DNA from 2 places in the Neisseria flava genome. Region 2 is predicted to be linked to the other one. Evidence: riboswitches for the same ligand, from Rfam matches in the RefSeq annotation. Region 2 holds a riboswitch; the other holds the start of a gene.
The links. Region 2 has a riboswitch for thiamine pyrophosphate ahead of thiC (phosphomethylpyrimidine synthase ThiC). Riboswitches for the same ligand answer to the same signal wherever they lie in the genome.
Positions count from the first base shown of each region.

Region 1: it holds a riboswitch for thiamine pyrophosphate, as region 2 does, so the genes downstream of both, AC5M9B_RS08025 (FAD-dependent oxidoreductase) here and thiC (phosphomethylpyrimidine synthase ThiC) in region 2, are expected to answer to the same signal.

Region 1 is NZ_CEXQBZ010000117.1:22,679-36,281, reverse strand. Features, by position in the region: gene AC5M9B_RS08060 (thiazole synthase) at 1-40, opposite strand, end outside; gene thiS (sulfur carrier protein ThiS) at 195-389, opposite strand; gene AC5M9B_RS08050 (winged helix-turn-helix transcriptional regulator) at 574-927, opposite strand; gene AC5M9B_RS08045 (zinc-binding alcohol dehydrogenase family protein) at 1,032-2,051, shown strand; gene thiE (thiamine phosphate synthase) at 2,168-2,785, opposite strand; partial or broken gene AC5M9B_RS08035 (nuclease-related domain-containing protein) at 2,802-3,449, opposite strand; gene AC5M9B_RS08030 (methyltransferase family protein) at 3,593-4,051, opposite strand; gene AC5M9B_RS08025 (FAD-dependent oxidoreductase) at 4,103-5,197, opposite strand; TPP riboswitch at 5,305-5,414, opposite strand; gene rplQ (50S ribosomal protein L17) at 5,714-6,091, opposite strand; gene AC5M9B_RS08015 (DNA-directed RNA polymerase subunit alpha) at 6,116-7,102, opposite strand; gene rpsD (30S ribosomal protein S4) at 7,128-7,748, opposite strand; gene rpsK (30S ribosomal protein S11) at 7,764-8,159, opposite strand; gene rpsM (30S ribosomal protein S13) at 8,179-8,541, opposite strand; gene rpmJ (50S ribosomal protein L36) at 8,607-8,720, opposite strand; gene infA (translation initiation factor IF-1) at 8,740-8,958, opposite strand; gene secY (preprotein translocase subunit SecY) at 8,963-10,276, opposite strand; gene rplO (50S ribosomal protein L15) at 10,290-10,724, opposite strand; gene rpmD (50S ribosomal protein L30) at 10,726-10,911, opposite strand; gene rpsE (30S ribosomal protein S5) at 10,904-11,422, opposite strand; gene rplR (50S ribosomal protein L18) at 11,440-11,793, opposite strand; gene rplF (50S ribosomal protein L6) at 11,807-12,340, opposite strand; gene rpsH (30S ribosomal protein S8) at 12,354-12,746, opposite strand; gene rpsN (30S ribosomal protein S14) at 12,761-13,066, opposite strand; gene rplE (50S ribosomal protein L5) at 13,069-13,603, opposite strand, start outside.
Region 2 is NZ_CEXQBZ010000063.1:576-7,639, reverse strand. Features, by position in the region: gene thiC (phosphomethylpyrimidine synthase ThiC) at 147-2,048, opposite strand; TPP riboswitch at 2,140-2,239, opposite strand; gene AC5M9B_RS03855 (cytochrome-c peroxidase) at 2,453-3,637, opposite strand; gene AC5M9B_RS03850 (NAD(P)H-dependent glycerol-3-phosphate dehydrogenase) at 3,965-4,954, shown strand; gene AC5M9B_RS03845 (hypothetical protein) at 5,096-5,419, shown strand; gene AC5M9B_RS03840 (cell division protein ZapA) at 5,429-5,731, shown strand; RNA gene ssrS (6S RNA) at 5,739-5,918, shown strand; gene rplM (50S ribosomal protein L13) at 6,179-6,610, shown strand; gene rpsI (30S ribosomal protein S9) at 6,620-7,012, shown strand.

The DNA of each region.
Region 1 (13,603 bases), on a different contig from region 2:
GCAGCCGAGAAGGGAAAGTTTCTCCGTATAGGGTGAGCATGATGGGTTCCTTTGTATAGTGGATTAACTTTAAACCAGTACGGCGTTATCTGTACTGTCTGCGGCTTCGTCGCCTTGTCCTGATTTAAAGTTAATCCACTATAACGTTGTTTTTGGGACAGAGGTCGTCTGAAAAGGCAAAACTGCTTAGCCGCCTAGCCGCCGACCACCGGCCGCACGATATCGACTTTGTCGTTTTCGTTCAAAACCGTTTCCGCATATGCGCCTTTGGCGACAAATCCGGTGTTCACCGCTACGGCAAAGGGCTTTTGCGGCGCGGTTTGGGCGATGAGGTCGGCAACGGTTTTGCCGCAAAGTTCGGCGGGTTCGCCGTTTAAGATGATGTTCATAGGTTCTCGATATTTCGTATGTATAGTGGATTAACAAAAATCAGGACAAGGCGACGAAGCCGCAGACAGTACAAATAGTACGGAACCGATTCACTTGGTGCTTCAGCACCTTAGAGAATCGTTCTCTTTGAACTAAGGCGAGGCAACGCCGTACTGGTTTAAAGTTAATCCACTATAAGTTGCTTTATTCATGATGCGCCTGTGCTTGCTTGAACCCGTCGCCCCATTCTTTCAATGCTGTCAGCACGGGGGCAAGCGTTTTGCCGTAGTCGGTCAGGCGGTATTCCACGCGCGGCGGGACTTCGGGATACACGGTACGCAAAATGATGCCGACAGCCTCCAATGCACGCAGTTGCGCGGTCAGCGTGCGCTGAGACACATCGGGCAGGATGCGGCGGATTTGGTTGAAGCGCAGCGTGCCGTCCGTGTGCAGGCGGTAGAGTATCGTGCCTTTCCATTTGCCGCCGATGACGGAAAGCGCGGCTTCCACCGAGCAGCCTTCGGTGCAGTCATAGCTTGGGTGCGGTGTGCGGGACATGGTGGTATCCTTTAAGTAACTATCTGAAAAATATGTGCGTTCTTGTTAATGATATGTTTCGGGCGCATGATACACGCTTTCAGACGACCTATTAGGAAAACATTATGAAAGCCATCGGTTTCACCCGCCCTTTACCCGTTTCCAACCCTGAAGCCCTGCTCGACATCAATTTGCCCGAACCCGAACTGCGGCCGCACGATATTTTGGTTGCCGTGCAGGCGGTTTCTGTCAATCCTGTCGATGTGAAAGTCCGGGCGGCGCATACGTCTGAGGGAGGAGCGTACCGCGTATTAGGTTACGACGCGGCAGGCATCGTTCAGGCAGTCGGCAGCGAAGTGCGGAATTTCCAAGTCGGCGACGAAGTGTATTACGCGGGCGCCCTCAACCGTCAAGGTTCAAACGCACAATTACAAGCCGTGGACGCGCGCATTGCCGCCAAAAAACCGCGTTCGCTGGATTTTGCCCAAGCCGCCGCGCTGCCATTGACGGCGATTACCGCATGGGAAACGCTGTTTGACCGCTTGGACGTGAACAAACCCGTGGCAGGCGACGCAAATGCGCTGCTCTTAATCGGCGGTGCAGGCGGGGTCGGCTCGCTTGCCATCCAGTTTCTGAAAAAGCTGACCGACATCCAAGTCATCGCCACCGCCTCCCGCCCTGAAAGCCGCTCGTGGGTGGAGAAGTTGGGTGCGGATTTCGTCATCAATCATCATGAAAACATGGCGGAACAGATTGCTGCGTTAAATATCGGCGCGCCATCGTTCGTTTTTTCCACCAACCATACCGACCGCCATCTGCCGCAAATCGTGGAGCTTATCGCCCCGCAAGGCAGAATCGCGCTGATTGACGACCCAGAAACGTTGGACGTGAACCCGCTCAAAGGCAAAAGCCTGTCGCTGCATTGGGAATTTATGTTTACCCGCCCGCTGAGCGAAACGGCAGACATCGAACGTCAGGGCGAAATCCTTGCCGAAACCGCTCGGCTGGTGGACGAAGGCATCATCCGTCCGACCGCTACCCAAATCCTGCACGGCATCAATGCTGCCAACTTGCGCCGCGCACATGAGATGCTGGAAAGCGGAGATATGATCGGCAAACTGGTGCTGGAAGGCTGGGATAACTAAATCCGCCGATTATTCTTTACGCCGTTATGTCCGCTTCTGCCTGTATGGCATCCGAAATAACGGCAATCGAATATCCTAATTGAGCAGGTCGTCTGAAATTTGGTTTTCAGACGACCTTATTCATTCCACAAAGCCTGAAACGCTTTAACCACGGCTTCGGGATTTTCCGCTTCGGTCACGGCGCGGACGACGGCGAGTGAGGAAACGCCGGTGGCGAGTACGGCTTGGGCGTTGTTCAAATCGATGCCGCCGATGGCGACGACAGGTGTGCCGCGTGCCTGTTTCACATATTCGCGCAGTTTGTCCAAGCCTTGCGGCGCGGTCGGCATTTGCTTGGTCGTGGTCGGGAAAATCGCGCCGCTAGCAACGTAGCTGGGGTGTACGGACAGGGCGCGGTCGAGTTCGGCGACGGAGTGCGTACTCAAACCCAAGCGCAAACCAGCGGCGGCGATGGCGGCGAGGTCGGCGGTGTCCATGTCTTCCTGCCCGAGATGCACGCCGTATGCGCCTGCTTCTATCGCCACGCGCCAGTGGTCGTTGATGAAAAGCTGTGTACGGCTGCCCTGACAGGCGGCGACGCAGCAGGCGATTTCGCGTTTCAATTCATCGCCGTGCAGGGTTTTGCAGCGCAGTTGCACCGTGTCGGCACCTGCTTTGACCATGCGCTCCACCCAATCGGCGGTGGGAACGACGGCGTAGAATTTGAGCGGGGATTTTAGGGGCGGGAAGGTCATGGGGTGTCCTTTTAAGTTATCGCTGATGGCGTTCTTGCAGGCGCTCGGTATGCGCCCGCAGTTTTTCGCCATCGGCTTGGTATTCGTTTGAAGACAGCACGGCGGTTGCCGCTTCTATTTCCTGTGGCAGCAATAAGGTCGTCTGAAAACGTCTGATATAGGATGCTGCCTGTCTGATACGGCAGACATTCGGCGGCATTTGCGTTTTCAATTCACAATCACCGAGAAAAACCACCATCGAATGAAATTTTTCTTCCGGCAGTTGCAGCAGTTCGGATAATGCTTTGATGTGTGCGTAATTTTGGCGCAACGGATTTTGAAAGTAGTGTTTCTGCTTATAGACGACTTGAGTCCATTTCGATTGCTTCTCGCTGCCGAAAATCCAACCTGTGTAATTTTTGGTTTCTATGACAAATATCCCGAAAACCGAAACATAAATATGGTCGATTTGCGTCGTGCCGCTGCGGGACGGAATAATCAAATCGTGAAATTCGATATAGGTTTCTTCATCCAAATCTTTTCCGATTACTGAACGGACTGCCCCTTCGCCTATGCGTCCTTTTACTTTGGGATTTTAGAGCAGCGCTTTCAAAAAAAGTAGAGGAATGACGAGCAGGAAAATCCAAAAGATACCTGACAGGTTTCCTATTGCTTGTTCAATCATGACGTTTCCTTTTTTGTTTTATTGTTTAAGTTAAAGCGAGCAGCTTGGTATAGCTATCTAATGAGATCGTCTGAAAACATCGAGTATTCACATTCATGCCGTAAAGTAGAAGACGGATGACACTTGATGGGAAGCTCCCGCTTTTATAACCAACGGCGAACGCGCCGACAGTAAGACTCGTATTCTGCGCCGAATTTCTGCGCCAAAACGCGTTCTTCGGGCATGATTTGAAAGCGTGTCATATAGGCAATAAATGCGGCCAAAAACAACCACGGCAGCGGGTGCGCCAAATAGCCCGCCCATGCAACCAGCCAGCAGCCCATACCCGCATACATCGGGTTACGGCTGAAACGGTAAACGCCGTCTGAAACGAAGTGTTCGGTTTGTTCGGGGTTGAACGGGCTGACGGTCGTGCGCACACGGCGAAACGCCCACACACCTAATACGCCCAACAAAGTCCCAAACACCATCAAAACAACCGACAGCAATATAGGAAAGCGCGGCATTATGTCAGCTAGTGCAGAAACTTGGGCAGAAATGTACATCAACAACGCACAAATAAAACATATCGCCGGCGGCGGAATTTTGGTTTCTAAATTCATATTGTTACCTTTATAAAACTGATGCCGCGACGTTTTCAGACGGCCTCAAACTTATTTTCCAATATACGCCAAACCGCTTTCTTCATCACGTTCGTACGTGTCTTTTCCGTCAAACAGTGCCACTGCCAATCTGACGGCGGCGGCGGTTACGGCGGGGGAAATCATGAAGCCGTGGCGGAAAAGGCCGTTGATTTCAATCAGGCGTCGGGCGCGGCTGTAACGGATTTCGGGGTTGTGGTGGTTGAGCGTTGGGCGCAGGCCGGTGGCGATTTCGAGGATGTCGGCTTCGCCGAAGGCGGGGTGGACTGCATAGAGCGCGGACAAGAGTTCCAGCCCGGAACGCACGCTGGCGGGGGCTTGGCTTTCGCTTTCGATTTGGGTCGCGCCGATAACGAAAACGTGGTTTTCTTTCGGGGCGATGTAGAGCGGATAGCGCGGGTGCAGCAGGCGCACGGGGCGGTTGAGCGTGATTTCGGGTGTGTAAACCCGCGCCACTTCGCCGCGTATGCCGCGCAAGGTGCTGGTGTGTTCGGGGGCTTGGTTCCACACGGTTTTTGCGCCGTAGCCGCGGCAGTCGATCAGCCAGTCGTATTGGGCTTGCAGGTCGTCGGGGGCGCATTCGTGTTCCCAATGGCAAGGGACATTCAGCCTGTCCAAAGCGTCGGCAAGTGCAGACAGCATCTGTCGCCCGTCGAGCTGACCTTCGGTCGGCAGGTAAAGGCCGTCTGAAAAACGTCCGCCGAGTTGCGGTTCGCGTTCGGCGATGTCGTCGGCGCGCCAACGGACGATTTCGTGATCCGCCACGCCACCGCGTTTGAGATGGCGCACGAACTCGCCGGATAATGGCTTGTCCTGCCCGTGCCACACAATCAGGCTGCCGTTTTCTTGCATCATGGTCGGTGTTTTCAGACGATCTCTGATGTTGCGCCAAAGCGGAATACTCTGTCTGCCCAGTTTGATAACTTCAGGCGTAGCTTCGACCGCTTCTGCCGCAGGCGCGAGCATGGCGGCGGCAACATAAGCGGCGGCGTTTTCGCCTTTGCGCCCGCCTTTGTCAAAGAGGGCAACCGATAAACCTTGTTCTGCAAGTTGTAAGGCAGTCAGACGGCCGCAGAGGCCGCCGCCGAGAATGGCGATACGGGGCATGGTGGATTCCTTTGCAGTATTTGGGCAGTCGGGAGGACGAAAGATAAGACGGAAGCGGAATCCACCGAATGGCGGGAAATGCGGGAAAGGGAACGGAAGCCTGAAAAGGCGTTTGACAGCTTGTTTCCTACGCAGGCATTACCCCGACAGGTTCTACGGATTCCGCTGGCGCGGTCTCAGCTGTTTGCGGGAACAAGCAGCACTCCGACAAGAAAAATATGAAGTTTATACAGATTTGTTTATTTTGGCAAAAGATCGTCTGAAAATACAAGTTTTCATAAAGTAAATACTTTAAAAAGTAATTTTCCAAATCAATCTTGGCACTTTGTCCAAATGAAACGCTCTATTAAAGAAATTTGTTTCAAAACACGAAAATGAAAAACTTCAAACACAAACAAATAACGATAACTAAATAATTACCTAACTAAAAAATAATTTATAGCATGCAATTCAAAATCTTGAATTACCAATAAAAAATGTCATCCGCAATGCGGATGCCACTTAATTTCAAAGAAATTATTCGCTAACTGTATTATCAGCTTTATCAACTAGTTCAACGAGTGCTAACGGGGCATTATCGCCTTTTCGGAAACCATACTTCAGCACACGAACATAGCCACCATTTCGGGCAGCAAAGCGTGGACCCAATTCATCAAACAATTTAACCACAACATCACGATCACGAGTGCGGTCGAATGCCAAACGACGGTTTGCCAAGGAAGGTTTTTTACCCAATGTAATCAAGGGTTCTACTACGCGGCGCAATTCTTTAGCTTTAGGCAAAGTTGTCACGATAGTCTCGTGAGTCAACAATGAGTTCGCCATATTACGCAGCATTGCAGCGCGATGGCTGCTTGTACGGTTTAATTTGCGGTTACCATTACGATGACGCATGTCATTATCCTTTAATCTTCAAACTTACGGCTTTTCTAAGCCTACAGGCGGCCAAGCTTCCAATTTGGAACCCAGTGTCAAGCCTTTAGATGCCAACACCTCTTTGATTTCATTCAAAGACTTACGACCCAAATTCGGAGTTTTAAGAAGCTCTGTTTCAGTACGTTGAATCAAATCGCCAATATAATAAATATCTTCAGCTTTCAGACAATTAGCTGAACGTACAGTTAATTCCAAATCATCTACCGGGCGCAGCAGGATAGGATCAATAGGAGGAGCTTTTTCTTCAACTTCTTCTACTGGAGTACCTTGCAAATCAGCAAAGATAGACATTTGATCAATTAAAATACGAGCGGCACTACGTACAGCTTCTTCAGGATCAATAGAACCATCAGTTTCAATATCCAAAACCAACTTATCTAAATCCGTACGCTGCTCTACGCGTGCAGGTTCAACTTCAAAGCTAACACGACTGATGGGCGAAAAGCTCGCATCCAACTGAATCGCACCAATCTGACGGTTCTCATCGCGCACAACACGACGACCGGAAACAGATTGATAGCCACGCCCCTGCTCAACTTTGATTTCCATCTCAATTTGACCGTTCTCAGCCAAATGACAAATAATATGCTCAGGATTTAAAATTTCCACATCATGTGGTAATTCGATATCACCGGCAACAACAGCACCGGCACCTGACTTTTTCAAAGTTAACTGAACTTGGCCACGTCCATGCAGCTTAAATACAATACCTTTGACATTCAATAAAATATCGACAACATCTTCTTGAACACCATCAACAGTAGAGTATTCGTGCAACACACCGGAAATGGCCACTTCAGTAGGAGCAAAACCATTCATGGATGACAGTAAGATACGACGCAAAGCATTACCTAAAGTATGACCAAAACCGCGCTCAAACGGCTGCATAGATACTTTTGCACGAGTTGTAGATAAAGTATCGACATCAATTTGACGAGGTTTCAAAAATTCGGTTGTGCTATTTTGCATTTAACTGTCCCTCACTGAGCTAGCATTATTTAGAGTAGAATTCTACCACCAGCTGTTCATTAATATCGCCAGTTAATTCTGAACGATCCGGCATATTTTTAAATACACCTTCCAATTTGTCTGCATCAACAGAAACCCAGCTTGGCAAACCGATTTGAGTTGCTAAACTTAAAGCTTCTTGAATACGAACTTGTTTTTTAGCTTTCTCACGAACAGCTACAACATCACCTGCTTTAACTTGGAAAGAAGGAATATTTACAACCTGACCGTTAACGGTAATTGCTTTATGAGAAACCAGCTGACGTGCTTCAGCACGAGTCGAGCCAAATCCCATGCGATATACTACATTATCCAAACGAGACTCTAACAATTGCAACAGTAATTCACCGGTAGAGCCTTTACGTCGATCTGCTTCTGCAAAATAGCGACGGAATTGACGTTCCAAAACGCCATAAATACGACGAATCTTTTGCTTTTCACGCAGTTGCAAGCCATAGTCAGACAAACGTGGTTTCTTTACACCATGCTGACCAGGAGCTGAATCAAGTTTACATTTAGAATCCAAAGAACGACGAGCGCTCTTCAAAAATAAATCGGTGCCTTCTCGACGAGCCAATTTACATTTAGGGCCAATATAACGTGCCATGTTTCAATCACTCCTTTAAATACGACGTTTTTTAGGCGGACGGCAACCGTTATGAGGCAACGGAGTAACGTCAGTAATACTGGTAATTTTAAAACCAAGAGCGTTGAGTGCACGTACAGAAGACTCTCGACCAGGGCCAGGACCTTTTATACGAACTTCTAAATTTTTAACGCCATATTCTTGGGCAACTTTACCAGCTGCTTCTGCAGCTACCTGAGCTGCAAATGGTGTACTTTTACGAGAACCTTTAAAACCAGCACCGCCAGAGGTAGCCCAAGACAATGCATTGCCTTGACGGTCAGTGATTGTAATGATGGTATTGTTGAAAGAAGCATGTACATGCACAATACCTTCGCTTACGGTTTTACGTACTTTTTTACGTACACGCGAAGCTGTGTTTGCTTTAGCCATTAATAAAATTCCTTAAAAATTATTTTTTACCAGCAATCGCTTTACGCGGACCTTTACGGGTACGAGCATTTGTGCGAGTGCGTTGACCACGACAAGGCAAACCGCGACGATGACGGAAACCACGATAACAACCCATGTCCATCAATCGCTTGATGCTCATCGTTACTTCACGACGCAAGTCACCTTCTACTTCATATTTAGCAACTTGTTCACGCAAAGCGTCTAATTGAGCCTCGTCCAAATCTTTTGCTTTAGTAGTGGGAGCAATATTTGCTGCCTCGCAAATCAATTTAGCACGAGTAGCACCAATACCATAAATAGCCTGCAAGCCAATTACGATATGTGCATTATTAGGGATATTCACCCCTGCAATACGAGCCATATTTTTTCCTTTAAACGGCAAAGTTCGTCACTATACCACAAAGTCTTACTAAAAGAAAAGTTCCCTTAGCCTTGACGTTGTTTGTGACGAGGATCAGTACAAATTACACGAACTACTCGATTACGACGGATAATCTTACAGTTGCGGCAAATTTTCTTTACAGACGGTTGTACACGCATTATATTTCCTTATATCGTTTTATCTAGCTCGGAAGACAATCCGAGCTCGAGTTAAATCATAAGGTGTCAGTTCTACCGTCACCTTATCCCCAGGAGAGATCCGGATATAGTGCATACGCATTTTCCCGGAAATATGACCTAATACAACATGGTCATTCTCAAGCTTTACTTTAAAAGTTGCGTTAGGTAGAGTTTCAAGAATCTCCCCCTGCATTTGTATGGTATCTTCTTTAGCCATAATTCTACTTACGTGATAAAGATTTCATATCAAGACCGCTCATTAAACTCTCATATTGCTGAGTCATGCGGTAAGAGTTAATTTGGGTACTAAAGTCCATTGTCACTACAACTAAAATTAGTAAAGATGTACCACCCAAATAAAAAGGAACATTCAAAGCCGTTGTCAAGAACTCTGGAATTAAACAAATAGTTGTAATATATAACGCACCAAATAAAGTGAGACGCAACACAACCTGTTCCAGATATTGCGAAGTTTGCTTACCTGGTCGAATTCCCGGCACGAAAGCGCCACTTTTCTTTAAATTCTCTGCCATTTCTTTTGGGCTAAAAACTAAGGCTGTATAAAAATAGCAAAAGAAAATAATTGTCACTGTAAATAACAAAATATATAAAGCTTGCCCATGCTGAAGCAAACCAGCAATTTTATGCAACAAACTACCGGTATCATTAGAACCAAACCAGCTTAACAAAGTGGATGGAAACAAAATAATACTTGACGCAAAAATAGGAGGAATCACGCCTGCCATATTCAACTTAAAGGGCATATGTGTATTAGAACCTTGCATTGCACCACTACCAACTTGGCGTTTCGCATAATGCACGGGAACTTTACGCTGTGCACTTTCAAAATATACAACAATATAAATTAATAGCAATGCACCAATAACAATTGACACAGCCGTAGGCATACCAATTGATCCTTGACTCGTTAAAGCTAATAATCTTGCTATACCGGAAGGAATACCGGCAGCGATACCAGCAGTAATAATCAAGGAAATGCCATTCCCAATCCCACGCTCCGTAATCTGCTCACCTAACCACATCAGGAACATTGTACCTGTGACTAAGCTCACTACCGTAGAAATATGGAACTCCAAAGAATTAGTGACAACCACACCTTGCTGGAATACAAAGGTAGCTACACCAAAACTCTGTAAGATAGCTAATAGTACTGTACCGTATCTTGTATATTTTGTAATAACTTTTCGACCTGCCTCCCCTTCCTTTTTTAATGCCTTTAAAGAAGGAATAATTTCAGAGGCCAACTGAACAATTATTGATGCTGAAATATATGGCATTATGCCAATTGCGAATATACTAAAGCGCTCTAACGAACCACCAGAAAACATGTTCAACATGCCTAGTATGCCGTTCCCAGCGCTTTCGTATAATTTAGCTAAAGCAACAGCATCTACGCCAGGTACAGGGATATGGGCACCAATACGAAAAACAACTAACGCCCCTAAAAGAAACGTTAGACGTTTTTTCAGATCTCCAAATTTGGACAAGCCTGATAAAGATTGTTGATTAGCCACTATAATGCAAGCCTTATTCTTCCACTTTACCACCAGCAGCTTCAATTGCTGCTTTAGCCCCTTTAGTGGCTTTAATGCCCTTCAGGACAACAGCTTTTGAAAGCTCACCAGAGGCAATAACTTTCACATTAGAAACAGTTGCAGGAACCAACCCAGCTTGCTTGAGAACCAATACATCAATCTCATTTACAGCAAGTAAGTTCAATTCACTCAAACGAATCTCAGCATTTGCAGCAGCAGTCAATGATTTAAAACCACGTTTTGGTAGGCGACGTTGTAAAGGCATTTGACCGCCTTCAAAACCTACTTTATGAAAACCACCAGAACGGCTTTTTTGACCTTTATGGCCACGACCACCGGTTTTACCTAAACCACTACCAATACCACGACCCACACGACGACGGGCGTGGGTAGCACCCTCAGCAGGTTGAATAGAATTTAGAAACATATCAAGACTCCACTTTCAACAAGTAGCTGATTTTGTTAATCATGCCACGGTTTTCAGGGGTATCTAAAACCTCTACTGTATGCTCACGATGACGCAAACCTAAACCACGAGCACATGCACGATGAGATTCAATTGTACCAATCAGGCTCTTCACCAATGTAACTTTAATCTTTTTTTGCTCAGTCATGGCTTGCTCCTAAAATGTCTTCTACTGTTAAGCCACGTTTAGCAGCAATATCTGCAGGTGTATACAACTTAGACAAGCCGTCTAATGTAGCTCGTACAATGTTATAAGGATTTGTAGAACCATGCACTTTAGCAGAAATGTTATGAATACCCATAGCATCAAAGACTAAGCGCATAGGACCACCTGCCTTTACACCACTACCTTCTTTAGCAGGTTGCATAAAGACTTTGGTAGCGCCATGACGTCCAATAACCTCATGATGAATCGTACCATTTTTTAGAGGTACTTTAATCATAGAGCGACGAGCCTGATCCATTGCTTTTTGAACAGCTACCGGCACTTCTTTTGACTTACCTTTGCCCATACCAATACGACCATCGCCATCACCAACAACTGTTAGCGCAGAGAAAGCCATGATACGGCCACCTTTAACTACTTTAGTTACGCGATTAACTGCGACCATTTTTTCAATCAGGCCGTCACCACGTTCTTCAATTTCATGTTTTGCCATCTGAAAGTCTCCAATTATTAGAAGCTTAAACCATTTTCACGTGCAGCTTCAGCCAAAGCTTTCACACGACCGTGATATTGGAAACCTGAACGATCAAAAGCAACTTTTTCTACACCTACTGCTTTAGCTTTCTCAGCAATGCGCTTTCCTACTACTGCAGCTGCCTCGACGTTGCTACCAGATTTCAGACTACCACGCACTTCAGCTTCCAATGTAGAGGCTTGAGCCAATACTTTATCACCTTCAGCACTAATTACTTGAGCATAAATATGATTATTGCTACGGAACACACATAATCTTACCATTTTCAAGTCCGCAATACGTGCACGGGTTTTGCGTGCACGACGGAGTCGGGTTGTATGTTTATCCATTAGTGAACCTCAATTATTTTTTCTTGGCTTCTTTCATCACTACTACTTCACCTACATAACGAACACCCTTACCTTTATAAGGTTCAGGAGAACGGAATGCACGAATTTCAGCAGCGACTTGACCAACTACTTGTTTATCTGCACCAGTCAAAACGATCTCTGTTTGGCTAGGAGTTTGAACAGAAACGCCTTCTGGCATTTCATATACGATTGGATGAGAAAAACCCAGAGACAAATTCAAAACTTTGCCTTGAGCTTGAGCGCGATAACCCACACCAATCAATTGTAGTTTTTTCTCAAAACCTTCTGAAACACCTTTGACCATATTATTAACTAATGCACGAGCAGTCCCTGACATAGCATTTGCCTGCTTACTGTCATTTTTTGCAGCAAAAGTCAATTTGCCATCGTTCAGTTCAATGGCTACATCAGAATGCAAAGGAAAGGACAACTCGCCATTCTTACCCTTGATAACCAATGCTTCTGTTCCAAATTTTACTTCTACACCAGCAGGAACAGTCACTGGGTTTTTTGCGACACGTGACATTTACTTTTCTCCACTAGGCTACGATGCACAACAACTCACCACCAACACCCTCAGAACGAGCCTTGCGGTCAGTCATCACACCTTTAGAAGTACTAACAATAGCGATACCCAAGCCATTCATAACATTAGGAATTTCGCTAGAAGCTTTGTAAATACGCAAACCTGGACGTGAAACACGTTTAATTTGCTCAATCACAGGGCGACCTGCATAGTATTTCAATTGAATTTCCAATACCGGCTTCGCATCAGCAGAAACCGAAAAATCCTCGATATAACCTTCTTCTTTCAAGACTTTTGCAATTGCACACTTTAATTTGGAAGAAGGCATGGCAACTACTACCTTATTGGCACGTTGCGCATTACGAATACGAGTCAACATATCGGAAATAGGATCATGCATACTCATTATTAATACTCCTATTACCAGCTAGCTTTAACAACACCCGGAATCTCGCCACGCATAGCGATTTCACGGATTTTAATACGACCCAAACCGAATTTACGGAAAGTACCACGAGGACGACCTGTCAAAGCACAACGACGACGTTGACGTACAGGAGCTGCATTACGTGGAATGGATTGGAATTTCAGACGAGCTTCAAAACGCTCTTCTTCAGTTGCATTCGCATCATTAATAACAGCAAAAATTGCCTCACGTTTGGCTGCAAACTTTTTCGCCAAAGCTTGACGTTTTAGCTCACGATTAATAAGTGCTTTCTTAGCCATGATTATCCTTTAAACGGAAACTTGAACAGTGACAATAAAGCTTTAGCTTCTTCATCAGTTTTTGCAGTAGTTGTAATAGTAATATTCAAACCACGCAAAGCATCAATTTTATCGTATTCAATTTCCGGGAAAATGATTTGCTCGCGAACACCCATATTGTAATTACCACGGCCATCAAAAGATTTGCCACTTACACCACGGAAGTCACGCACTCGAGGTAATGCAATAGTAATCAAACGATCCAAAAATTCGAACATTTGATCACGACGCAGTGTTACTTTGCAACCCACAGGATAATTATCACGAATTTTAAAGCCAGCGATAGATTTACGAGCAACAGTAACTACTGGTTTTTGACCAGCAATTTTTTCCAAATCAGATACAGCATGCTCCATAACTTTTTTATCAGCAACAGCCTCTCCAACCCCCATATTTAAAGTGATTTTTTCAATACGAGGAACTTCCATTACTGACTTGTAACCAAACTGTTTAACCAATTCAGGAACAACTGTATCTTTATAAAACTCTCTCAAACGA
Region 2 (7,064 bases):
TTTTTGATGAATTTCCACCTGTCTTAGAATAGCTGCGGAGGATAGGAGCTCCGTCAGAAATGGAGCAGATTGGTTTATATGCCCAAAATTTCAGGTTTCCAATAAAACCAAAAGGTCGTCTGAAAACTTTTCAGACGACCTTTTTATCAACTGTAAATCTCAGCCCCTTTCTTCACAAACTCGACCGCTTTTTCTTCCATGCCCTGCCGTTGGGCTTTTTGCTTGTCGGCGTAGTCGCGCACTTCCTGCGTGATTTTCATCGAGCAGAATTTGGGGCCGCACATTGAGCAGAAGTGGGCGATTTTCGCGCCTTCGGCGGGCAGGGTTTCGTCGTGGAAGCTTTCGGCGCGTTCGGGGTCGAGGCTTAAGCGGAATTGGTCGCGCCAGCGGAACTCGAAACGCGCCTTGCTCAGGGCGTTGTCGCGCAACTGTGCGCCCGGCCAGCCTTTGGCAAGGTCGGCGGCGTGGGCGGCGAGTTTGTAGGTGATGATGCCGGTGCGCACGTCTTCTTTGTCGGGCAGGCCGAGATGCTCTTTCGGGGTAACGTAGCAGAGCATGGCTGTGCCGTACCAGCCGATATTGGTCGCGCCTATGCCCGAAGTGATGTGGTCGTAGCCGGGGGCGATGTCGGTAACGAGCGGGCCGAGTGTGTAGAAAGGCGCTTCAAAGCAGTGTTGCAGCTCTTCGGTCATGTTTTCTTTGACGCGTTGCAACGGGACATGGCCGGGGCCTTCGATCATGACTTGTACGTCGTGTTCCCACGCTTTGGCGGTCAATTCGCCCAAGGTGTGCAGCTCGGCAAATTGGGATTCGTCGTTGGCATCGGCAATGCAGCCGGGGCGCAGGCCGTCGCCGAGGCTGAACGACACGTCGTAGGCTTTCATGATTTCGCAGATTTCGTCGAAATGCGTGTAGAGGAAGTTTTCCTGATGATGGGCGAGGCACCATTTCGCCATGATGGAACCGCCACGCGATACGATGCCGGTGAGGCGGTTGGCGGTCATCGGCACATAGCGCAGCAACACGCCCGCGTGTATGGTGAAATAGTCCACGCCTTGTTCCGCCTGCTCGATTAAGGTGTCGCGGAACAAATCCCAAGTCAAATCTTCGGCGATGCCTCCGGTTTTTTCCAAAGCCTGATAGATGGGCACGGTGCCGATGGGGACGGGCGCGTTGCGGATAATCCATTCGCGCGTTTCGTGGATGTGCGCGCCTGTGGACAAATCCATAATCGTGTCTGCGCCCCAACGCAGCGACCACACCATTTTTTCGACTTCTTCGGTCAGGCTGGAGGTTACGGCGGAATTGCCCAAGTTGCCGTTGATTTTGACGCGGAAGTTGCGGCCGATAATCATCGGTTCGAGTTCGGGGTGGTTGATGTTGGCAGGGATAATCGCGCGTCCGGCGGCGATTTCTCGGCGCACGAATTCGGGTGTGATTTGGTCGGGATGGGTCGGGATGTTCGCGCCGAAACTTTGCCCTGCGTGCTGTTTCAAGAGCTTGGCGTATTCGGGTCGTCTGAAAAGTTCGTCCAGCTTCATGCGTTCGCGTATGGCGACAAATTCCATTTCGGGCGTGATGATGCCTTGGCGTGCATAATGGAGCTGGGTTACGTTTCTGCCTGCTTTGGCGCGGCGTGGGCGGGTGATTTGGTTGAAACGCAGATGGGCGGTTTGCGGGTCGTGCGCGCGTTCGATGCCGTATTCGCTGGAAAGCTTGGGCAGGATTTCTGTATCGCCGCGTTCGTCCAGCCATGCGGTGCGGACGTGCGGCAAACCTTGTTTCAGGTCGATGTGTGCCGCCGGATCGCCGTATACGCCGCTGGTGTCATAGACGGGAATCGGCGGGTTGGCTTCCGTGCCTTGCGCCGTGTAGGTGTCGTCTTGACGGATTTCGCGCAAAGGCACGCGGATGTCGTCGCGGCTGCCTTGCAGATACACGCGTTCCGAGTTCGGATATTTGAAGCGGATGCCGATGTCTTCGCTCAAGTCGGCAAGCTCACGCGCTTCGTTGCCGGAGGTTTTGGCGGTTTTCTTTGGCGTAGTCATAAAAAATGCTCCTGTTTTCTCGTTTGAAAAGAAGAAACAGGAGCGTTTTGCTTTTTCAGACGACCCCATATCAAAAAAGGTCGTCTGAAAGACAGAATCCGTGAAAACTCCCCACGCAGGTATTATCCCGATCGGGTGTAAAGGGTATTTCTCAGCCGCCTGAACATCAGGCAGCACCCCTGTTTCGTAAGAGAAGGATTATAAACCACGATTGGGGTTTATTGGAAATCTTAACAGGATTGACATCGGTATTTTAAGGAATGAATTGCTTGAATATCGAGGGGATAGCTATATTGTGTTTCCATAAATCGAAACGTCGTCTGAAAAGCAGGACAACTTTTTCAGACGACGTTTGGTATGGCACAAATTTAGGATAACGGGTTCCGTTACCCTAAATCTACCGCTTATTTATTGTTCGGATGGGATTCCATCGGCGCAGACAAAGGCAGTTCGGGCATGGTGCGGGCGGAGTCGGAAACGCTGCCGGACAGTGTTTTCAGGAAGGCAACGATGTTTTCAGTTTCTTCCGGAGTCAGGTCTTTACCCAGCTGCGCTTTACCCATGATGGTAACAGCTTTGTCCAATTCCCAAACGCTGCCGTTGTGGAAATATGGATAAGTTTTGGCGACGTTGCGCAAGCCTGGTACGCGGAAGAAGAATTCGTCTTCAGCTTTTTTGGTTACGTCGGCACGGCCTTTGTCGTGTTTCGGATCTTCGATGAATTTCCAGTACGGTCCTTCAACCAAACCGAATTTTTGGAAGGTTGCGCCGCCGAGGTTGACGCCGCTGTGGCAGGCGATACAGCCGTTGTCCATAAAGGCGCGCACGCCTTTGCGCTCTTGCTCGTTCAGGGCGTTGACGTTGCCTTTGAGGTAGTCATCCCATTTGGTCGGCGTCAGCAGAGTACGTTCGAATGCGCCCAGTGCGGTGGTGATGTTTTTGAAGGAAACTGCGCCGTCTTCGGGGAAGGCGGTTTTAAACAGTTCTTGATATTCGGGGATTTTGGCGATTTTGGCAGCGGCTGCTTCTTGCGAGTCGTTTGCCATTTCCACAGGGTTCACCAACGGTCCGCCGGCTTGTTCTTCAACGTCAGCCGCGCGTCCGTCCCAGAACTGCATGCCGAGCAGGGCGGCGTTTAAAGCGGTCGGGGAGTTGCGTCCGCCAAACTGTCCTTTATGGCCTTGGCTGGTCGGCAGGTTGTCCACGCCTGCAGTGGCAAGGTTGTGGCAGGAGTTGCAGCTTACGGTGTTGCCTTTGGAGAGGCGCGGCTCATACCATAATTGATGGCCGAGTTTGACCTGTTCTTCGGTAAACGGGCGCAGTTTCTGCATTTCTTCGGCGCTCGGCAGCGGTTTGAAGATGCCTTGTGCGCGTTTGAGCAGCTCTTGATCTTCAGGAGAAGCGTTGCTGTCAACGGCGGCTTGGGACGCTGCTGAGGCGGTTGAAGCAGCGTCAGGGGTCGTCTGAACGGCAGAGGCCTCGGTCGGTGCGGAAGCAGGTTTTTGTTCCTTGCTTTCCTGTCCGCCACAGGCGGCTAATGCGGATAAAACAGCAAGCGACAGGAGCAGTCGGGTGTTGCGGTGGTTCATGGCGTGTTCCTTTTTGTAGTGGATATTATTATGAGTAAGCACCGTTTCCGTTGATTGCCGTGATGAATGGCGGGCGAAAATAGGGAATGGCATTCCGCTTTGTTTGCGTCCGTTTGATATGTCCGGCTTTTTTGTCCGCGAAGTATAAACAGCGGGCGTGGTTTGCCCTTTGCGGTAAATCAATATTGGATTTTCAATAGAGATAAGCAATATATGTGATAGCTTCTGCGTTTTCATGCGGTTTTCATGTTGAATAGGCCTCTATCGCTTGCACTGCCAAGCCGATTGGTTTAAATTAAACGACAATTTACCGTTGGAAGACACACAATGAAAATTACCGTCATCGGCGCAGGTTCTTGGGGTACAGCCCTTGCCCTGCACTTTGCCAGCCACGGCAACGAAGTCGCCCTTTGGACACGCAATCCCGAACAAGTCCGTACATTGCAGGCAGAACGTGAAAACAAACACGGCCTGCCCGGTTTCCCTTTCCCTGAATCCTTAACCGTTTACGCTGATTTGGGTGATGCACTCAAAGACAGCGGGCTCGTCCTTGTCGTAACTTCTGTCGCAGGTTTGAGAAGCAGCGCAGAACTCCTCAAACAACACAATGCCGACCATATCCCTGTCCTTGCCGCCTGCAAAGGCTTTGAACAAGACACAGGGCTATTGACCTTCCAAGTATTGAAAGAAGTATTGCCTGAGAACAAAAAAATCGGCGTGCTGTCAGGTCCGAGCTTTGCCCAAGAACTCGCCAAACAACTGCCTTGCGCCGTGGTTGTCGCCTCAGAAAATCAGGAATGGATTGAGGAATTGGTGCCGCAGCTCAACACCAACGTAATGCGCCTTTACGGCAGCACGGACGTTATCGGCGTGGCTGTCGGCGGTGCCGTCAAAAACGTGATGGCAATCGCCACCGGTCTTTCCGACGGTCTCGAATACGGGCTCAATGCGCGTGCGGCGCTGGTGACGCGCGGTCTCGCCGAGATTACCCGTCTTGCCATGGCTATGGGTGCGCAGCCCAAAACCATGATGGGGCTTGCCGGCATCGGCGACCTTATCCTGACCTGTACCGGCGCGCTTTCGCGCAACCGCCGTGTCGGTTTGGGTTTGGCAGAAGGCAAAGAACTGCATCAAGTGTTAGTGGAAATCGGCCATGTTTCCGAGGGCGTCAGCACCATCGAAGAAGTGTTTAACACCGCTGTGAAATACCAAATCGATATGCCCATTACCCAAACCCTGCTGCAACTCATCCGCAAGGAAATGACCCCGCAGCAAGTGGCAGAAAGGCTCATGGAGCGCAGCGCGCGCTTTGAGTAAGATCGAACGGCAAAGGTCGTCTGAAAACATCAAGCTAAAAAGTTTCAGACGACCTCAAGATTCGGCAGCGATTGACATCCCTGCATCATCATCCTAATATCCTGACCGCCTGCCACCATGCGGCAATACGGAAGCCTATACATGAATCAATCACTCGACACCTTGGAAGTCAGCGTTTACCAGCTGGCCCAAAAATTTGAAACCCTTGTTGGTGAAAACCGCCGCCTTAATGAAGAAATCGACCGCCTCAAGCTCGAGCATGAACAACAAAAGCGCGAACACGAAGCCGCCGTTGACGAATTGAGCGAAGCGTTGCTCGTGCAAGTCGGCAAACTCAAAGAAGACCTTCAAGGCAAAATCGACAATCTTAATGCCGAAAAAGAACAATACCGCAGCGCGTTGGGGCAGACTGCAGAAAAAATCCGCCAGCTCATTTCCCGCCTGCCGCAAGAAACGCAATCATAAGGACACGCCATGAGTATCGAACAAGTCAGCCTCGACATCATGAATGTCAATTTCACCATCAACACCCCGAGTGAAGAAAAAGATACCCTGCTCCAAGCTGTTGATATGCTCAACAAAAAAAGTGCCGCCATCAAAGAGAGCGGACGCATTGTCGGCAGTGATAAAATCGCCATTATGACCGCGCTCAACGTTGTCCACGACCTCCTTAAAATCACACTCAAAGACGATTTGGCAATAGGTGAATTTGAGCGTAAAATAACCGACATGAACAACGCCTGCCAAAAAGCTTTGGCGCGGTTGGAACAAAACTGATTTTTCTTTTTCCCTGCGGTGTCCGCGAAGGCATATATTCCTTTGAACCAATAAGTTCGCTTAAGGTTGCCGGGAGTTGCAGTGGGCGCGAGCGTCTATCCTTAGATGCACCCGAAACTGCCCGAGGTGACCGCCTTGTCAACAAGGTTCAAGCGGATTCAGCCAAAACGGCTCTCGCGGGGATTCCCATATCAAGCCATGCCCGATTGCGGCATGGCTTTCATTTATCATCGGCTTCGACGTCGTCTGAAAAACCAAACTTAAAATCAAAAAATATATCCCGATATTTTGGAACATCAGCAATGTTTTCCAACCTAAAAACAACATTTCCCAATGCATAAAAACGCCATCATAGAAAAAACACTTTCAGACGACCCCAATCCGATTGACAAAAGCCAATCCCATCTTTAAAATTCACAACTTTCTATATCTATCTGGATTTCCACTATGAAAACCTTTTCAGCGAAACCCCACGAGGTGAAGCGCGAATGGTTCGTTATCGACGCCCAAGACAAAGTTCTGGGTCGCGTTGCAGCCGAAGTCGCACACCGTCTGCGTGGCAAGCACAAACCTGAATACACCCCCCACGTTGACACCGGCGACTACATCATCGTCATCAACGCGGACAAACTGCGTGTAACCGGTGCCAAATTCGAAGACAAAAAATACTTCCGTCACTCCGGCTTCCCCGGCGGTATCTACGAGCGTACTTTCCGCGAAATGCAAGAGCAATTCCCGGGCCGTGCTTTGGAACAAGCCGTAAAAGGCATGTTGCCTAAAGGTCCATTGGGTTACGCCATGATCAAAAAACTGAAAGTGTACGCTGGTGCAGAACACGCCCATGCCGCACAACAACCCAAAGTTTTGGAATTGAAATAAGGACACGACATGAACGGTAAATACTACTACGGCACAGGCCGCCGCAAAAGTTCAGTGGCTCGTGTATTCCTGACTAAAGGTACCGGCCAAATCATCGTAAACGGTCGTCCCGTTGACGAATTCTTCGCCCGCGAAACCAGCCGCATGGTTGTTCGCCAACCTTTGGTTCTGACTGAAAACGCTGAGGCGTTCGACATCAAAGTCAACGTTATCGGCGGCGGCGAAACCGGTCAATCCGGCGCGATCCGTCACGGCATTACCCGCGCCCTGATCGACTTCGACGCTGCGCTGAAACCTGCCTTGTCTCAAGCCGGTTTCGTTACTCGCGATGCTCGTGAAGTTGAACGTAAAAAACCAGGTCTGCGCAAAGCACGCCGCGCAAAACAATTCTCCAAACGTTAATTCGTTTTTGGAATCTCAAAAAGCCCTGCAATGCAGGGCTTTTTTGTGTGAA